Regions from separate parts of the Cytobacillus sp. FSL R5-0377 genome, predicted to be linked through region 1. Evidence: a T-box and tRNA genes for the amino acid it is inferred to sense, from the RefSeq annotation. Region 1 holds a T-box; the other holds one or more tRNA genes.

Region 1 (4,384 bases):
CGGATTAAGGTGCAGCGGCACATCAGGCAGAATGGTGCCGGGTGAGGCTTTACCAAGTTCCATTGCCGGAGCATACACTAAGAGCGGCTTCATGGTTGAACCATTTTGTCTTAGAGCACTTGTGGCATGGTTCAGCTGCTCACGTTTGTGATCACGTCCGCCGACAAAACTGATGATTTTCCCTGTCTTATTTTCAATTAAGATAGCACCAACTTCTACGGGCTCCATGATTTGTTTATCTTCACCGGTTTCTGAGTCCTTAATCGTTTCAGGTTTGTCAGGCCCGTAATAAGGGTATTTATCTTTAACCTGCTGCATTTTATCATAAATATCTTTGTTGATTGTTGTATGAATCCGGAAGCCATTCTGGCGGATTGTCCGGTCTGCCAGAGTCCTGTATTCTTCGCGGAGCTCGTCATCTTCTTGTAAATCCCGCTCTTCATATCCATCATTCTTTGCGAGAATCTTAGTCATGATGTTTACTGCGCGTTCTTCTATTTCATATGTTAAATATGGGTACTTTTCCAATGGGCTCTCAGAAGCTGTTGTGAAATCCTTTGTCAGGTCGTAAGCCAAAGCTTCTTCGTATTGCTTCTGGTCAATTTTTCCATCATCATACATTCTTTTCAGAACGGTTTTCATCCTGGAGAACCCAGGTTCCAGATTCTCTTTGACCGTTCCCTCCCTTGTAAAAGGAGTGTAGCCGAATGGACTCTGAGGAAGCCCTGCTATGAATGCGGCCTGAGGCAGAGTTAATTCTTTTGCACTCACCCCAAAAATGCCTTTGGCAGCTGCTTCCACTCCGGCAATATTCCGTCCGGATGCATTTCTTCCAAAGGTGGACACATTCAGATATGCTTCCAATATCTCTTTTTTATCAAAGAATTTCTCCAGACGCAAAGCAAGCAGAATCTCTTTTGCTTTCCGTTCGAAAGAAACTTCATTGGTTAAGATTTGGTTCTTTATCAGCTGCTGAGTCAATGTACTTCCGCCGGATTGAACAGATGAATTTGTTACTTCCTGGAATAGTGCGCGCATAATCGCTTTTGGCACCACACCGTCATGTTCGTAGAAATATTCATCTTCAGTGGCCACTACTGCGTTAATTAAGTGCTCAGACACATCATCAAGCTTAACTTCTTCGCGTTCAAGGTCTGTTCTGAGCTTTCCGAGATATACATTATTTGCGAAGTATAGCTGTGATGTTTCTTCATAGTCATAAATATCTTTTTTCATGCTGGCATAGGATCTGATAGGTTCATCCTTTACAAGCGACGCGAAATAACCGGCTCCGAGTCCTCCCGCAAATGCACCGCCGATGACAGCCAGTATGATAAAAAGCAAAGTAAGGTTCCAGATAACCTGGTAAGTTATGCTCGCACCTTTTGCAGCTTTCTTATTTCCAAAAAGGCCTGGAGTTCGCCTCAATTTGTCAAGTAACATTTGAATCTTTTCTTTCATCATATCAATCCCCCTAAAATCACATCTATTATAGCACAATGTGACAGCCGAATATGACATGGTTCGCCATTTATCTGAAATTTCCTTTTTTGAACAGGCATTTGACATTTGGCTCATTTTTGTGATAAAAATATTCTATCTTAGACGTTAATATTTTACAGGCATTGATGGGAATCCAGTAATGCTTCTATCCCTGTTTCAGAAAGCCGGCGTTTGCTGCGAGCCGGTACAAATAGAAGGATGAAATACCTCCCTGAGCTTTCACTGTCAACCTGCACAGCAGTTATAGCAGTGGACGGATTATCCGTTATTCTAAAAGAGTGGAGGACATTTATCCTCAATCTGGGTGGTACCGCGCAAACTGATCATGCGTCCCTGCATAATTGCAGGGGCGCTTTTTGCATGGTTAAAACCTTTAATGCCTTGAAAAATAGCCGTTAATTAGGAGGAATTAAGATGAGCTTACTTGAAGATCTGCAATGGAGAGGAATTGTTTATCAGCAGACAGATGAAGAGGGGATCAAGGATACTCTCGAAAAAGAGAATATTTCTTTATACTGCGGTGTTGATCCCACTGCTGACAGCATGCATATTGGACACCTGCTGCCATTTCTAACGTTAAGGCGTTTTCAAAAAGAAGGTCACCGTCCAATTGTACTTGTTGGCGGGGCTACTGGACTTATTGGTGATCCAAGCGGCAAAAGTGAAGAGAGGAAGCTGCAGACTCTTGAAACAGTACAGCATAATGTGGACTGCATTAAGGGCCAGCTGAAAAGAATTTTTGATTTTAATAGTGAAAATGGTGCAATCATGGTTAACAACTATGATTGGGCAGGCTCGATGGATATCGTAACGTTCCTGCGTGATTATGGGAAGCATGTCGGAGTCAATTACATGCTCGCTAAAGACACCATTTCTTCCAGGCTGGAAACAGGAATTTCCTTTACTGAATTCACTTATACCATCCTGCAGGCAATGGATTTCCTTCATTTATATGAGAACCATAATTGTAAAATACAAATTGGCGGAAGCGATCAGTGGGGGAATATTACTACCGGGCTGGAGCTCATCCGTAAAATGGCGCCTGAAGGTTCCAAGGCTTTCGGCCTGACCATCCCTCTTGTAACGAAAGCGGATGGAACAAAATTCGGAAAAACGGAAAGCGGTGCAATCTGGCTTGATCCGGAGAAAACATCTCCTTATGAGTTTTACCAATTCTGGATTAACACTGCAGATGCGGATGTAATCAAATACCTTAAGTTCTTTACCTTCTTATCCCGTGAAGAAATTGAAGATCTTGAAAAAACTGTTCAGAACGAACCGCATCTCCGCAAAGCCCAAAAAGCACTTGCTGAAGAAATGACACGTCTGATTCATGGTGATGAAGCATTAGAACAGGCTGTCAAAATTACAGCAGCCCTCTTCAGCGGAGATATAAAAAACCTTTCGGCTGCAGAGATTAAACAAGGATTTAAGGATGTTCCATCTTATGAGCATACGGAAGGAGAGGAATTGGGCATAGTTGAGCTGCTTGTTGCTGCCCAAATCTGCCCATCCAAACGCCAGGCGCGTGAAGATGTGACGAATGGCGCTGTTTCAGTAAACGGAGAGCGCATAACAGAGCTTGATTACACTCTTACTGATAAAGACAAGATAGAAGGTCAATTTACTGTCATTCGCCGCGGAAAGAAGAAATATTTCTTGATTAAATACTAAAAGTGAAAAGCCCTCCTGTGACGGAGGGCTTTATTTTGTTAGTAGCTGCATCAAGAAAAAGGATTAAGATTCTGAATAGCTAGCAGATCCAGTTAATTAATGACGCGAGTTGGGCAGAGTGAGAGAAAAGGGAGTTAATCCAGATGGATTACCGCCGAAAATGGAGGCAGAGTGAGGAAAAAGGGAGTTAATCCAGATAATCTAACAAAAAAACTGCCGAAATGCATCAGCAGTTTTAATATTCATTTTAAAAGTGCCACAGTAAATGTGGTTTTGCCTGTTGTACTGTTTACTTCAATGGTTCCTCCGTGCAATTCTATGATGTTTTTGGCAATGGCTAGTCCTAAGCCTGATCCGCCAGTAAAGGTAGAACGGGATTTTTCGACTCGATAAAACCGTTCGAATATATAAGGAAGGTCCGTTTGAGGAATCGCTGCACCATAATTAGTCATATTGATCATAACGTATTGATTTGATTCACTCAAAAAAATATCAATGTATTTCCCCTCATGTCCATAACGAACTGCATTTTGAAAGAGATTATCAAATACCCTTACCAGTTTGTCCCCATCTCCAGAAACAATAGGGCTTTTTGCTGTCGAGTGAAGACGCACTTCCATTCCTGCATTTTCGAGCTGGAGCTTATATTGTACCACCAACTGATTCAGCATTTCTTCAAGATTAATTAGGTTTTGATCTAAAGGCATAGATTGATTTTGTGTATAGGTATAGTCAAAAATATCGTTGATTAAAGTGTGTAAGCTAACAGCTTTATCATGTATAATCTGAGTGCGATATCTTAATTCCACCTCGTCACGATATCGGTCATTATTGATTAATTCAAGATTCCCTAAAATGGAGGTGAGTGGAGACCTCAGATCATGTGCTACATTTGTGATTAGCTCACTCTTGGCTTGCTCTGCTTTTTTTACGTTTTCCACTGCTTGTTTGTGAGTGGTCATAATATCACGAATACCTTTAGCTACAGGTTCGAATTCAGAAGGAACAGCTAAGGGATGGTCCTTGTTTTCTGATTGATTTAAGTTTTGCACTTCTTGGGCAATCTTCCTTAAATGAAAGGATAGATATCGTATTCGTTCGATGTGATAAAAAATCGAAAGATACAGTACCAGTAATGGAATGAAAAAAATAGGGAACAGAAATTCCCGAAAATAGGATAAAAGAAAAAATAAGCTTTCAAAAAAAC
Region 2 (4,384 bases), 1.1 Mb from region 1:
ATGTACCGGGGCTAAACGTATCACCGAAGCTGTGGATTGACATCTTTCGATGTCAGTGGTAGGAGAGCGTTCTAAGGGCGTTGAAGCCAGACCGCAAGGACTGGTGGAGCGCTTAGAAGTGAGAATGCCGGTATGAGTAGCGAAAGATGGGTGAGAATCCCATCCACCGAATGCCTAAGGTTTCCTGAGGAAGGCTCGTCCGCTCAGGGTTAGTCGGGACCTAAGCCGAGGCTGAAAAGCGTAGGCGATGGACAACAGGTTGATATTCCTGTACCACCTCTTTACCGTTTGAGCAATGGGGGGACGCAGGAGGATAGGGTAAGCGCGCTGCTGGATTAGCGCGTCCAAGCAGTTAGGCCGGTAACGAGGCAAATCCCGTTACCACATAGGCTGAGCTGTGACGGCGAGGGAAATTTAGTACCGAAGTTCCTGATTCCACACTGCCAAGAAAAGCCTCTAGCGAGGGAAAAGGTGCCCGTACCGCAAACCGACACAGGTAGGCGAGGAGAGAATCCTAAGGTGAGCGAGAGAACTCTCGTTAAGGAACTCGGCAAAATGACCCCGTAACTTCGGGAGAAGGGGTGCTCATTAGGGTGAATAGCCCTGATGAGCCGCAGTGAATAGGCCCAGGCGACTGTTTAGCAAAAACACAGGTCTCTGCGAAGCCGCAAGGCGAAGTATAGGGGCTGACGCCTGCCCGGTGCTGGAAGGTTAAGAGGAGAGGTTAGCGCAAGCGAAGCTTTGAATCGAAGCCCCAGTAAACGGCGGCCGTAACTATAACGGTCCTAAGGTAGCGAAATTCCTTGTCGGGTAAGTTCCGACCCGCACGAAAGGCGTAACGATCTGGGCACTGTCTCAACGAGAGACTCGGTGAAATTATAGTACCTGTGAAGATGCAGGTTACCCGCGACAGGACGGAAAGACCCCGTGGAGCTTTACTGTAGCCTGATATTGAATTTTGGTACAGCTTGTACAGGATAGGTAGGAGCCTGAGAAGCCGGAGCGCCAGCTTCGGTGGAGGCGTCGGTGGGATACTACCCTGGCTGTATTGAAATTCTAACCCGCGCCCCTTATCGGGGCGGGAGACAGTGTCAGGTGGGCAGTTTGACTGGGGCGGTCGCCTCCTAAAAAGTAACGGAGGCGCCCAAAGGTTCCCTCAGAATGGTTGGAAATCATTCGCAGAGTGTAAAGGCACAAGGGAGCTTGACTGCGAGACCTACAAGTCGAGCAGGGACGAAAGTCGGGCTTAGTGATCCGGTGGTTCCGCATGGAAGGGCCATCGCTCAACGGATAAAAGCTACCCCGGGGATAACAGGCTTATCTCCCCCAAGAGTCCACATCGACGGGGAGGTTTGGCACCTCGATGTCGGCTCATCGCATCCTGGGGCTGTAGTCGGTCCCAAGGGTTGGGCTGTTCGCCCATTAAAGCGGTACGCGAGCTGGGTTCAGAACGTCGTGAGACAGTTCGGTCCCTATCCGTCGTGGGCGCAGGAAATTTGAGAGGAGCTGTCCTTAGTACGAGAGGACCGGGATGGACGCACCGCTGGTGTACCAGTTGTCTTGCCAAAGGCATCGCTGGGTAGCTATGTGCGGAAGGGATAAGTGCTGAAAGCATCTAAGCATGAAGCCCCCCTCGAGATGAGATTTCCCATAGCGTCAAGCTAGTAAGATCCCTGAAAGATGATCAGGTTGATAGGTCAGAGGTGGAAGCGTGGCGACATGTGGAGCTGACTGATACTAATCGATCGAGGACTTAACCAAAATGAAAAGCGGAGGCGACTGTTCAACTTCGAGAGAAGTTAGGAGCCGAAGCTAGACGAGTCATTGGTGAATACTCGGCAAATACTTCTTCATACATTATCTAGTTTTGAGGGAACGAAAAAAGTAAATTTCCTCTTGAAAAATGATTAAAAGACGGTATAATAATAATTGTCTTTGAAAAATAGTCTGGTGGCGATGGCGAGAAGGTCACACCCGTTCCCATACCGAACACGGAAGTTAAGCTTCTCAGCGCCGATGGTAGTTAGGGGCTGTCCCCTTGTGAGAGTAGGACGCTGCCGGGCTGTTTTTAAAATACCGCTATTCCGCAGTAGCTCAGTGGTAGAGCATTCGGCTGTTAACCGAACGGTCGCAGGTTCGAATCCTGCCTGCGGAGCCATTTTCATAAAGCCCCTTATGGGAAATATGAGCTGTTGCTTCCATAGCTCAGCAGGTAGAGCACTTCCATGGTAAGGAAGAGGTCACCGGTTCGAGCCCGGTTGGAAGCTCTCTTAATGTAAACAACTAGAATACTAGGCCCCTTGGTCAAGCGGTTAAGACACCGCCCTTTCACGGCGGTAACACGGGTTCGAATCCCGTAGGGGTCACCATAATGGAGGATTAGCTCAGCTGGGAGAGCATCTGCCTTACAAGCAGAGGGTCGGCGGTTCGATCCCGTCATCCTCCACCATACTTGCCGGTGTAGCTCAATTGGTAGAGCAACTGACTTGTAATCAGTAGGTTGGGGGTTCAAGTCCTCTCGCCGGCACCATCTGTTTTTCGCAGATGGAGGGGTAGCGAAGTGGCTAAACGCGGCGGACTGTAAATCCGCTCCTTCGGGTTCGGCAGTTCGAATCTGCCCCCCTCCACCATTTATTTTTAATAAAACACAACAAACTGGACAAGCTATGAATGTCCTTTTTATTTTGTAATTATTGGGCTATAGCCAAGCGGTAAGGCACCGGACTTTGACTCCGTCACTCGCAGGTTCGAATCCTGCTAGCCCAGCCATTTTCCTTACTACGAGCCATTAGCTCAGTCGGTAGAGCATCTGACTTTTAATCAGAGGGTCGAAGGTTCGAGTCCTTCATGGCTCACTTTATAGAAATACGCAGACCTTGGGAATCGAGTCCTGAAGGTCTTAGTTGTAAATATAAATATGCATGCTGCGGAAGTAGTTCAGTGGTAGAACATCACCTTGCCAAGGTGGGGGTCGCGGGTTCGAATCCCGTCTTCCGCTCCAAATGGGGCCTTAGCTCAGCTGGGAGAGCGCCTGCTTTGCACGCAGGAGGTCAGCGGTTCGATCCCGCTAGGCTCCACCAACATACATAATTTATTAATCCTTAAACCAATGTGGTTTAAGGTTTTTTTATTTTATAAATATCGGAACATCATCGAAAAAACTAGGACCTTTTCCCCTAACAGCCGCATATATATACACGATTTTGTCGAGTTGAGTCATGTGTTTGAAAGCGGTTAAAATATATATATGAAGGGAAAGGGAGGAGTTACATTATGAGTAGACAGAAATTATCGATAATTGGAATGCCAATGGATCTTGGCCAGATGAGACGCGGTGTAGACATGGGGCCAAGTGCAATCAGGTATGCCGGGGTGAATGAACGTTTAAAATGTTTATTTGAAGAAATCCATGACCAGGGCGATATTCCAGTCGGCCGCCCGGAGGTCCAAATCGATCCAAATTCAAATCTTCGCAACTTGCACCTTATTGCAGAGAAAACGGAAATGCTTGCAGAGAAAGTGGATCACGCAATAAAAGACGGATCCTTTCCATTAGTTCTAGGCGGTGACCACAGCATCGCAATTGGAACATTAGCAGGGGTTTCAAAGCACTATACAAACCTCGGGGTTATCTGGTATGATGCTCATGGTGATTTAAATACAGCTGAGACTTCACCTTCAGGAAACATACATGGCATGCCGCTTGCTGTAAGCCTCGGTATAGGCCATCCGCTATTAACCAATGTAGGGGGATATGGTCCAAAGATTAAGCCTGAGAATATTGTCATTATTGGGGCAAGGTCATTGGATGAAGGTGAGCGGGAGCTTATTAAGGAAAAAGGCATTAAAGTGTACACTATGCATGAAATTGACCGTCTTGGAATGACCAAGGTTATGGAAGAGTCTATTACATATTTAAAAGAACGAAATACAGATGGCGTTCATCTTTCCCTTGATTTGGATGGACTGGATCCTCATGATGCACCAGGGGTTGGCACTCCGGTAATTGGCGGAATCAGCTACCGTGAAAGCCACTTGGCCATGGAAATGCTTGCAGAAGCACAAATCATTACATCCGCTGAATTTGTAGAGGTTAATCCTATTTTGGATGACAAGAACAAAACAGCTACTGTAGCAGTCGCGCTTATGGGTTCATTGTTTGGGGAAAAGCTTTTGTAATAAAGGAAAAATAAAAATGAGCAGAACATAAACAAGTTCTGCTCATTTTTTTGCTGTGAGTGTATAATATTTATTTAGGAGTTCATCGAGTTTACTGCTGATGTCAACGACCATGTGATCTGTAAAAGAGCCGGAAGCTGCTAATTGGACCATTCTTGTCCGGCAATCCTCAATTTCTCTCAATAATTCCTTAATACACACCGTA

The links. A T-box is a leader RNA that pairs with one kind of tRNA and senses whether it is charged. The one in region 1 lies ahead of tyrS (tyrosine--tRNA ligase), so its partner is inferred to be a tRNA-Tyr.
Region 2: it has a tRNA-Tyr gene. The T-box ahead of tyrS (tyrosine--tRNA ligase) is inferred to sense a tRNA for this amino acid. The anticodon was not compared.

The regions. Positions count from the first base shown of each region.
Region 1 is NZ_JBBORA010000001.1:3,362,224-3,366,607, forward strand. It holds gene NSQ49_RS17160 (transglycosylase domain-containing protein) at 1-1,464, opposite strand, end outside; T-box leader at 1,617-1,841, shown strand; gene tyrS (tyrosine--tRNA ligase) at 1,918-3,177, shown strand; gene NSQ49_RS17170 (sensor histidine kinase) at 3,420-4,384, opposite strand, start outside.
Region 2 is NZ_JBBORA010000001.1:2,287,311-2,291,694, reverse strand. It holds rRNA gene NSQ49_RS11795 (23S ribosomal RNA) at 1-1,761, shown strand, start outside; rRNA gene rrf (5S ribosomal RNA) at 1,947-2,063, shown strand; tRNA gene NSQ49_RS11785 (tRNA-Asn) at 2,084-2,158, shown strand; tRNA gene NSQ49_RS11780 (tRNA-Thr) at 2,195-2,267, shown strand; tRNA gene NSQ49_RS11775 (tRNA-Glu) at 2,295-2,369, shown strand; tRNA gene NSQ49_RS11770 (tRNA-Val) at 2,374-2,449, shown strand; tRNA gene NSQ49_RS11765 (tRNA-Thr) at 2,455-2,530, shown strand; tRNA gene NSQ49_RS11760 (tRNA-Tyr) at 2,547-2,630, shown strand; tRNA gene NSQ49_RS11755 (tRNA-Gln) at 2,695-2,769, shown strand; tRNA gene NSQ49_RS11750 (tRNA-Lys) at 2,783-2,855, shown strand; tRNA gene NSQ49_RS11745 (tRNA-Gly) at 2,927-3,001, shown strand; tRNA gene NSQ49_RS11740 (tRNA-Ala) at 3,005-3,080, shown strand; gene rocF (arginase) at 3,274-4,179, shown strand; gene NSQ49_RS11730 (aspartyl-phosphate phosphatase Spo0E family protein) at 4,222-4,380, opposite strand.